2 regions of the Streptomyces sp. NPDC055749 genome follow, and region 1 is predicted to be linked to the other one. Evidence: riboswitches for the same ligand, from Rfam matches in the RefSeq annotation. Region 1 holds a riboswitch; the other holds the start of a gene.
What was found. A riboswitch is a leader RNA that binds a small molecule or an ion and turns the genes downstream of it on or off. The one in region 1 is predicted to bind cyclic di-AMP.
Positions count from the first base shown of each region.

Region 2: another riboswitch for cyclic di-AMP. It lies ahead of ACWGO0_RS35350 (transglycosylase family protein); the one in region 1 lies ahead of ACWGO0_RS08055 (transglycosylase SLT domain-containing protein).

Region 1 is NZ_JBSHFH010000008.1:24,610-29,341, reverse strand. It holds gene ACWGO0_RS08070 (TetR/AcrR family transcriptional regulator) at 1-82, opposite strand, end outside; gene ACWGO0_RS08065 (APC family permease) at 221-1,729, shown strand; gene ACWGO0_RS08060 (carbon-nitrogen hydrolase family protein) at 1,736-2,596, shown strand; cyclic di-AMP (ydaO/yuaA leader) riboswitch at 2,955-3,110, shown strand; gene ACWGO0_RS08055 (transglycosylase SLT domain-containing protein) at 3,113-3,916, shown strand; gene ACWGO0_RS08050 (GNAT family N-acetyltransferase) at 4,023-4,523, shown strand; gene ACWGO0_RS08045 (PepSY domain-containing protein) at 4,607-4,732, opposite strand, start outside.
Region 2 is NZ_JBSHFH010000083.1:6,234-10,965, reverse strand. It holds gene ACWGO0_RS35365 (tetratricopeptide repeat protein) at 1-70, shown strand, start outside; gene ACWGO0_RS35360 (cytochrome P450 family protein) at 67-1,455, shown strand; gene ACWGO0_RS35355 (transglycosylase family protein) at 1,575-2,546, shown strand; cyclic di-AMP (ydaO/yuaA leader) riboswitch at 2,837-3,008, shown strand; gene ACWGO0_RS35350 (transglycosylase family protein) at 3,012-3,722, shown strand; gene eno (phosphopyruvate hydratase) at 4,041-4,732, shown strand, end outside.

The sequences.
Region 1 (4,732 bases):
CGAGGCCCCGGCTCAGCAGTGCCCGCCCGGCGGCCTCGCTCAGCTGAGCCCGCCGCGCCTCCTGGTCCTTGCGCCGTGCCACCGCGCCCCTCACTCTCGCATTCGCTGAATCGAAACGAAACGATACCGCTCCAGGGGTTGACCACGCCATCAGCCTTTCGTTAAATCGCCGTTTAACGAATAGTCGTTGCCTCGTGCCATCTCCTCCTGGAAGGCAGTCATGACCACAGACGCCGTCGGCGCCGCGCCGGAGCCCCCGCCCTCCGCATCACCACTGACCGACAAGGGCCTGCGGAGCGGCTCCGTCGGCCTGCTCGCCACGGTCGCGCTCGGGCTGGCCTCCGTGGCGCCCGCGTACAGCATCGCCATCACTCTGGGCCTGGTGACCCTCGTGGTGGGCGATCTCGCCCCTGCCGCCCTGCTCCTCGGCTTCGTGCCGATCCTGCTCACCGCGTTCGCCTTCCGGGAGCTGAACCGGGAGATGCCGGACTGCGGAACCACCTTCGTGTGGAACACACGCGTGTTCGGCCCCGCCTTCGGCTGGGTCGCGGGCGGCTGGACGGTCCTGTGCGCCACCGTCATCGCCATGACCGCGCTCGCCCAGGTCGGCGCCTCCGCCCTGCTCGGCGTCCTGGGCCTCGACGCGGCGTCCGGCAGCACGCCGACCGTCACCGCCGTCGCCGTGCTGCTGCTCGCGCTGGCGGTCGCGGTCGCCTACCGGGGCATCCAGCTCGCCGCCCATGTCCAGTACGCGATCCTCGGGCTCCAGCTCGTCGCGCTGCTCGCGTTCGGAATCACCGCCTTCGTACGCGACGGCGCGGCTTCCCCGTCCCTGAGCTGGCTCAACCCCTTCGGCTTCGACAGTTTCGCCTCGTTCTCCGAGGCGGTCCTGCTGTGCCTCTTCATCTACTGGGGCTGGGACGCCCTCATCACCTTCAACGAGGAGACGGTCGACAGCGCGCGCACACCGGGCAGGGCCGCCGTGACGTCCACTCTGATCCTGGTCGTCACCTACCTGTTCACCGCCTTCGCCGCGGTCTCCTTCGCCGGCACGGGAAGTTCGGGGCTCGGGCTCGGCAACGAGGAGACCGCCGCCGACGTCCTCACCGGCCTCGCACCCGCCGTACTCGGCGACTCCCTGGCCAAGCTCGTGCAGCTCGCCATCGCAGTCTCGGCCGTCGGCGCCCTGCTGACCTGCACGGTCTCCACGCCGCGCGCCACCCTGTCGATGAGCGCGCACGGCGCCCTGCCGGCGGCCTTCGGCCGCATACACCCGCGCTTCCGGACGCCCGCCTTCGGCACGGTGTTCTTCGGTGCGGCGGCGGCCGTCGCGCTGACCCTCCTCACCGTGGTCTCCGCCGACTTCCTCGGCGACGCCGTCCTCTCGGTGGGTCTGCTGATCGCCTTCTACTACGGCGTCACCGGATTCGCCTGCGCCTGGTACTTCCGCGGGCATCTGCGCCGCTCGCCCCGTGACCTGCTGGTCAAGGGCGTGATGCCGGTCGCGGGCGGCCTGATGATGCTGGCGGCGTTCCTGCGCAGCGCCTACGACATGCTCGACCCCGCCTACGGCTACACGTCCCTGGGCGGCGTCGGCGGCGTCTTCCTGCTCGGCGTCGGCTCCATCGCCCTCGGAGTCGTGGTCATGCTCCTCATCCGCTCCCGCCACGCCCGCTTCTTCCGCCACGGCCGTACGTCCGTCGCCACCCCGCTCGTCACGGAGAACTGAACCCTCATGCGCACACTCGCCGTCGCCGCCGTCCAGACCACTCCCGTACCGCACGATCTGCGCGCCACCTGGGACCGCTTCGCGGACCGGGTACGCGCGGTGCGGGACACGTTCCCCCATGTGCAGCTCGTCGTCGTGCCCGAGCTGATGCTCGCCGCCGAAGCGCCGCTGCTCCAGGCCCGCGCCGACTGGATGCGGGAGGCCGCCGTGGCGATCCCGGGCCCGCTCACCGACCGCGTCTGCGCCCTGGCCCGCGAGACCGGCCTGTGGCTGATACCCGGCAGCCTCTACGAGCGGGCCGACGACGGGAACACGTACAACACCGCCATCGCGGTCTCCCCGGCGGGCGAGATCGTGGCCCGCTACCGCAAGATCTTCCCCTGGCAGCCCTACGAACAGACCAGCCCCGGAAGCGAGTTCGTCGTCTTCGACCTGCCCGGAATCGGCCGCGCCGGTCTCGCCGTCTGCTACGACGGCTCGTTCCCCGAGACCGCCAGACAGCTCGCCTGGCTCGGCGCCGAGGTGATCCTCCAGCCCACGCTCACCACGACGCGGGACCGGGACATGGAGCTGGTCTGCGCGCGTGCCAACGCCTGGACCAACCAGCTCTACGTCGTCAATCTCAACGCGGCCGACCCGGCAGGCGTCGGCGCCAGCGCGATCGTCGACCCCGAGGGGACCGTGCGCCAGCAGGCGGGCCCTGGCGAGGAGGTCCTGGTCGACGTCCTCGACCTCGACACCGTCACGCGGGTCCGTACGTACGGTTCCGCCGGCCTCAACCGTCCGTGGGAGCAGCTGGCCCGCTACGGCGAGCGGATCCCCCTGCCGATGTACGGGGGAACGTTCCGGCCGACCCCGCACCACTGAGCCGCACACAAAGAGCAAAAAGATTGATATGGGCTAATTCGGACTTATCGAATTAATTAATACCCAGAGCCCGTAACGCACTTTTCACCCGAACCGCGAACATCCCCTCGGAGCAAATCGCCCTTTTCGGACCCAGTGGCCAGCGTCACGTCCGGGACGCCCGAAGCTCCGACGCCTCACCCGCATCCCTTCTGCGAGAAGAGAGTTGGCTTCGCGGTTCGGGTGAATTCATCGGCTTTCCCGCTCATCGATCTTGTAAATGAATTGTGATCCGGAATTCGGGACTTGTCCCCTTCGGTGTTTCTCGCCTACGGTCACCGTCAATCCGGATGGAACGCCGAATCCTGCCGCCGTCCGGAAACCGGACCTACTCACGCCCGGCAGGAGCGGGGGACCCAGGTAAGTTGCCGATCCGTTATCAGGAACGGCTTGGGGTTAAGTCGCATGCACATGCGGCCAGGCATCTCCAGCCTGAACCCGACAGCTCACCTCGCAGGCGACGGAGAGGAATTCGCCATGCCCTCGATGGGTAAGCACCGTCGTTCCAAGTCCAGCCCGCTGACCCGCGGCCTCGTCGCCGTCACCGCAGGCGGAGCCGTCCTCGCCCTGCCCGTGATGGGCGCGACCACCGCCTCCGCGGCGCCCGCACAATCGGTCGCCGCCGAAAAGGCAGTGGCACCGGCAGCCGTCCCTGCCAAGGCAATTACCGCTCAGAAGGCCGGGATCGTCAGCTATTCCGTCGTCAAGGGTGATTCCCTGCACAAGATCGCCGATGCGCATTCCCTGAGCGGCGGCTGGAAGAAGCTCTACAAGGACAACCGCAAGGCCATCGGCGACAATCCGTCCCTGATTCGCCCGGGTCTGAAGCTGACCGTGGGCGCCGAGGCCACGGCCAGGGCTTCCGGTGCGTCCGCCGACCGCGCCGACCGTTCCGAGCGGACGAGCACGCTCGCCGCGAAGACCGCCGCCCCCGCCCCGAAGGCCGCGAAGGCGACGTACACGAACGACCTCGACGGCTGGATCAAGGAATCGCTCGCCGTCATGGCGGAGCACGGCATCCCCGGCAGCTACGAGGGCATCCACCGCAACATCATGCGCGAGTCCTCGGGCAACCCGCAGATCGTCAACAACTGGGACTCGAACGCCGCCAAGGGCACCCCGTCCAAGGGTCTCCTCCAGGTCATCGACCCGACGTTCCAGGCGTACCACGTGCCCGGCACGTCGACGGACAGCTTCGACCCGGTCGCCAACATCACCGCCGCGTGCAACTACGCCGCCGACAGGTACGGCTCCATCGACAACGTCTTCGGCGCCTACTGATCCGCTGACATAGGCCACGGTTCACAACTGCCGGGTGCCGAGGGTCCGACTGGCCCTTGGTACCCGGCAGTTCCGCGTCCGCACGCCTCGTGGAAGACTCGCACCCATGCCCGAACTCCAGCTCCTGCGCCACGACCACGCCACGGCCCTGCTCGCCTTCGAGCAGGAGAACCGTGCCTACTTCGCGGCTTCGGTTCCGGACCGCGGCGACGAGTACTTCGCACATTTCGACGCACGGCACAGCAGCCTCCTGGCCGAACAGGCCGAGGGGCTGTGCTACTTCCATGTGCTGGTCGGCGATGCGGACGAGGTGCTGGGCCGGGTGAACCTGGTGGACGTGGCGGACGGTTCCGCCGACCTCGGCTACCGGATCGCCGAGAAGGCCGCCGGTCAGGGTCTGGCCACGAGCGCCGTCCGCCGGATCTGCGTCCTCGCCGCCACGCAGTACGGTCTCACCGCCCTGCGGGCCGCGACCACGCTGGACAACGCCGGCTCCCAGGCCGTGCTGGCCCGTACGGGATTCGTCCGAACCGGCGAGACCGTACTCGGCGGCCTCCCGGGGCTCTCCTACGAACGCCCGCTGGGCGCGGACGCGCTGCTCCCCTGACAGCGGTCACGGGGCCGCTCCTGAGGCGGTGACGAACCGGGCCCGGCCCGCCACCGCTGCGTGGGGGCTACGCCGCCGGGGCGTCAGTCCCGGTCCGTCTCCTCGCGGAGGATCTTGCCGCTGGCCGCGTCCACTTCGAATTCGGTCTTGTTCCAGTCCTCGCCGACCACGTCGACCGCCCAGACCAGGGCATCGCTGTCGTTGGTGTC
Region 2 (4,732 bases), on a different contig from region 1:
CGCAGCCGAGCGGGCTCTCGCCGAGCTGCGGTCGGAGGGCGGGGAGGCGGCGGCTAACGTCGAGGGGTGAACGACAGCCCCGCCGAAAGCTCCTCCCCGGCCCCCGCCGAGGGCTCCTCCCCGGCCTCCGCCGACACCCCCACCCCGCCCCCCTCCGGCTGCCCCGTAGGCCACGCGGCCGGGTCCCCCACGCCCGCCGCCCCCGAGCTCTTCACGTGGGAGTTCGCCACCGACCCGTACCCCGCCTACGCCTGGCTGCGCGAGCACAGCCCCGTACACCGGACGACGCTGCCCAGCGGGGTCGAGGCATGGCTCGTGACCCGGTACGCGGACGCCAAGCAGGCACTCGCCGACACCCGGCTGTCCAAGAACCCGGCCCACCACGCCGGGTCCGCGCACGCCAAGGGGAGGACGGGCATCCCGGGGGAGCGCAAGGCGGAGCTGATGACGCACCTGCTGAACATCGACCCGCCCGACCACACCCGTCTGCGCCGCCTCGTCTCCAAGGCGTTCACCCCGCGCCGGGTCGCCGAGTTCGCGCCGCGCGTGCAGGAGCTGACGGACCGCCTCATCGACAACTTCATCGCGGACGGGAAGGCGGACCTCATCCACGACTTCGCCTTCCCGCTGCCCATCTACGCGATCTGCGACCTGCTCGGGGTCCCGCCGGAGGACCAGGACGACTTCCGCGACTGGGCGGGCATGATGATCCGGCACGGCGGCGGCCCGCGCGGCGGGGTGGCCAGGTCCGTGAAGAAGATGCGTGGCTACCTCGCCGAACTGATCCACCGTAAACGGGAGAATCCGGGCGACGACCTGATCTCGGGTCTCATCCGGGCCAGCGACCACGGCGAGCACCTCACCGAGAACGAGGCCGCCGCGATGGCGTTCATCCTTCTCTTCGCCGGTTTCGAGACAACGGTCAACCTCATCGGCAACGGTACGTACGCCCTGCTGCGCAACCCCGGCGAGCGGGAGCGGCTCCAGCGCTCGCTCGAAGCGGGCGAGAGCGGCCTCCTGGCCACGGGCATCGAGGAACTGCTGCGCTACGACGGCCCGGTGGAGCTCGCCACCTGGCGGTACGCGACGGAGCCGGTCACGCTCGGCGGGCAGGACATCGCCGTCGGGGACCCCGTGCTGGTCGTCCTCGCGGCCGCCGACCGTGACCCGGAGCGCTTCCCTGATCCGGACACGCTGGACCTCGCACGGAGTGACAATCAGCACGTGGGATACGGGCACGGCATCCACTACTGCGTGGGGGCGCCGCTCGCCCGCCTGGAGGGACAGACCGCGCTGGCAACGCTCCTGAGGCGCCTTCCTGACCTGCGTCTTGCGGTGGAACCTACCGATTTGCGGTGGCGTGGCGGGCTCATCATGCGCGGACTGCGCACGCTTCCGGTGGAGTTCGCCCCCGGTCAGCCGGCCAAGCAAGGTGACACTCCGTCAACTCTGTGACTTTCACGTGATCTCCGCTGCATCGACTTGTGACACACGTTCGAGTCCCGCTAGGTTCACCGTTCACCACAGCAGTCACATAACAGCAGTCACTTGTCAGTCACACGGAAGGCAATCCCATGGGCTCCGCGAACGGCAGACACCGTCGCCCTCGCCAGGCACCCGCCATCGTTGTCGCCGCAGGCGTGACGGGATCGGCCATCGCCATCCCGCTGCTCGGTGCGACCGGTGCGCACGCCGCCGACGCCTCGACCTGGGACCGGGTCGCCGAGTGCGAGAGCGGCGGCATGTGGAGTGCGGACCTGGGCAACGGCTACTACGGCGGCCTGCAGTTCTCCCAGGACACCTGGTCCGCGTACGGCGGCTCGGCGTACGCGGCCCGTGCCGACCTCGCCAGCCGCTCGCAGCAGATAGCGGTCGCGGAGAAGGTCCTGGAGGACCAGGGCCCGCAGGCGTGGCCGAGCTGCGCGGTGATTTCCGGGCTCGCGCTGGACGGCGCCCTGCCGGGTGTCGACCCGGGCGGCGTTCCCTCCGCCGAACCTTCGGACGGGCTGTTCCCGTCCGAGGATCCGTCGGGCGAAGCCACGGATGAAGCGGCGGACGAAGCGAACAACAAGGACGAAGCCGATAAGTCCGGCAAGCCCGGCAAGGGTGACGCGACGGACGGCACGGCGGAATCCGGGGACTCCGGCTCGTCCGCCTCTCCCGCACCGTCCACCACGCCGTCTCCCGATGCGTCCGACGCCCCTGCGGGCACGGACGAGGGCGGCGGCAAGCACCGCGGCACGCCGGCCCCCGAGGCGACCCAGGACGCGGACAAGGGCAACGGGCGCGACTCCGGCGGCCGACACGCCTCGCGCGGCGACGGCGAGGCCCGTGACGCGGGTACGGCGAGCCCCGACGGCGACTACACCGTGCGGCCCGGCGACAACCTCTGGGCGATTGCTGACGCACAGAAGGTTCCCGGCGGCTGGACCGAGCTCTACGAGGCCAACAAGGGCGCGCTCGGCTCGGACCCCGACCTCATCCTTCCCGGCCAGAGCCTCGATCTGGGACAGCAGGGCGGCGCGGAGAGCTCCAAGCGCAACTGATCCAATTCGGGAAAACGCCCCAAAATCGGGGGTAGTTCAGGGACCTATGTCCACTTATGCGTAAGTGAGACATGGGTCTCTTTGCTTCAACTGGCGTGTCGCGTCCGGCTGTCCCGCCCGCGCCCCTTCCGACCTGCGGAAACGTTCATTCCGCTGAGGCAAGTAAGGCACGAATGGCCGGTATGTCCCTCTTTGAATGTCGGGGTTGCCTATGTTTACGGTCGGAACCGCTCGCACCGCGGGCCCCGTCGACCGTCACGCCGAATCCTGCCGTCGGTCGAAGGGAACAGACGCGTAAAGCGCCGTAGGCAGGAGCGGGGGACCCAGGTAAGCGCCGGGCCCGATCGTCGAGAGACGACCGAGGACCGGCTTGGGGTGAAGTCGCACGCAAGGACGTGCGGCCGGGCAACTCACTTGGCCCGAACCCGACAGCTCACCTCGTAGGCGTCGGTGAGGAGAAGCTCCATGCTGTTTTCCAGCAAGGCCAAGCACCGCCGCCCGTCCAAGGCCGTCCGTGTCGCCACGCTCGCCGGTGTCGCCGGTGCCGCTGTCGCCGTCCCGCTGATGGGTGCGACCGGCGCCTCCGCCGCCTCCGTCTCCACGTGGGACGCCGTCGCCCAGTGCGAGTCCGGTGGCAACTGGTCCATCAACACCGGAAACGGCTACTACGGCGGTCTGCAGTTCTCGCAGTCCAGCTGGGCCGCCGCCGGTGGTACGCAGTACGCGTCCCGCGCCGACCTGGCCAGCAAGTCGCAGCAGATCGCCACCGCCGAGAAGCTTCTCGACATGCAGGGCCCGGGCGCCTGGGCCTGTGCCGGTGCCGGCAACCTCACCAACGACGGTGTGGACCCGGGCGTCGACACCTCCTCGGACAACGGCGACGAGCAGCCGCAGCAGCAGGCCCAGCCGGAGCGTCAGGCCGAGCAGCCCACCACGCGCAGCGAGCAGCGCACCGCCCCGAAGACCGAGGCGCCGAAGACCGTCACCACCCCGACCGGCGAGAAGGTCGAGAAGGGTGACGGCGAGTACAAGGTGAAGACCGGCGACACCCTGAGCAAGATCGCCGAGAAGCACGACGTCAAGGGCGGCTGGGAGAAGCTGTTCGACCTGAACGACGACATCGTCAAGGACGCCGACCTGATCTTCCCGGGCCAGCAGCTCCACCTGACGAAGTAATACCTGGGATTCTCCTCCCCCCGGGAGGGTGTCCGGCGGCATCCCTCCCCGCTCTGCTCCCCGACCCGGTGCGCTCTCCCCCGTGCGCGCCGGGTCGGGGTCTTTTCCGCACGCGTGTGTGACGTTGATCGTTTCAAGTGTTGTAGTTACTGGCCAGTAAATTTCTGGCCCTTTGACCGTGAATGCATGCCCTTGGGTCCTTTTTCGTCCCAGGGGACGGGCGCCGGGCGGGCCAACGGGGCCCAGCCGGATAGGCTCGTGCCGCAAGGCCACAGTGACCCTGCACAACCAGTGTCAGATCCCAGAAGGAGATGCCTCGTGCCGTCCATCGACGTCGTCGTAGCCAGGGAAATCCTCGACTCCCGGGGCAACCCCACGGTCGAGGTCGAGGTTGGCCTCGACGACGGCAGCACGGGACGTGCTGCTGTTCCGTCCGGCGCCTCCACCGGTGCGTTCGAGGCCATTGAGCTTCGCGACGGTGACCCCAACCGCTACATGGGCAAGGGCGTGGAGAAGGCCGTCCTCGCCGTCATCGAGCAGATCGGCCCGGAGCTCGTCGGGTACGACGCCACCGAGCAGCGCCTCATCGACCAGGCGATGTTCGACCTCGACGCCACCGAGAACAAGGGCTCGCTCGGCGCGAACGCCATCCTCGGCGTCTCGCTCGCCGTGGCCCACGCCGCCTCGGAAGCGTCCGACCTTCCGCTCTTCCGCTACCTCGGCGGCCCGAACGCGCACCTGCTGCCCGTTCCGATGATGAACATCCTGAACGGCGGCTCGCACGCCGACTCCAACGTGGACATCCAGGAGTTCATGATCGCGCCGATCGGCGCCGAGTCCTTCTCCGAGGCCCTGCGCTGGGGTGCGGAGGTCTACCACACGCTGAAGAAGGTCCTGAAGACCAAGGGCCTGTCCACCGGTCTCGGTGACGAGGGCGGCTTCGCGCCGAACCTGGAGTCCAACCGCGCCGCCCTGGACCTCATCGTCGAGGCCATCAAGGAGGCCGGTTA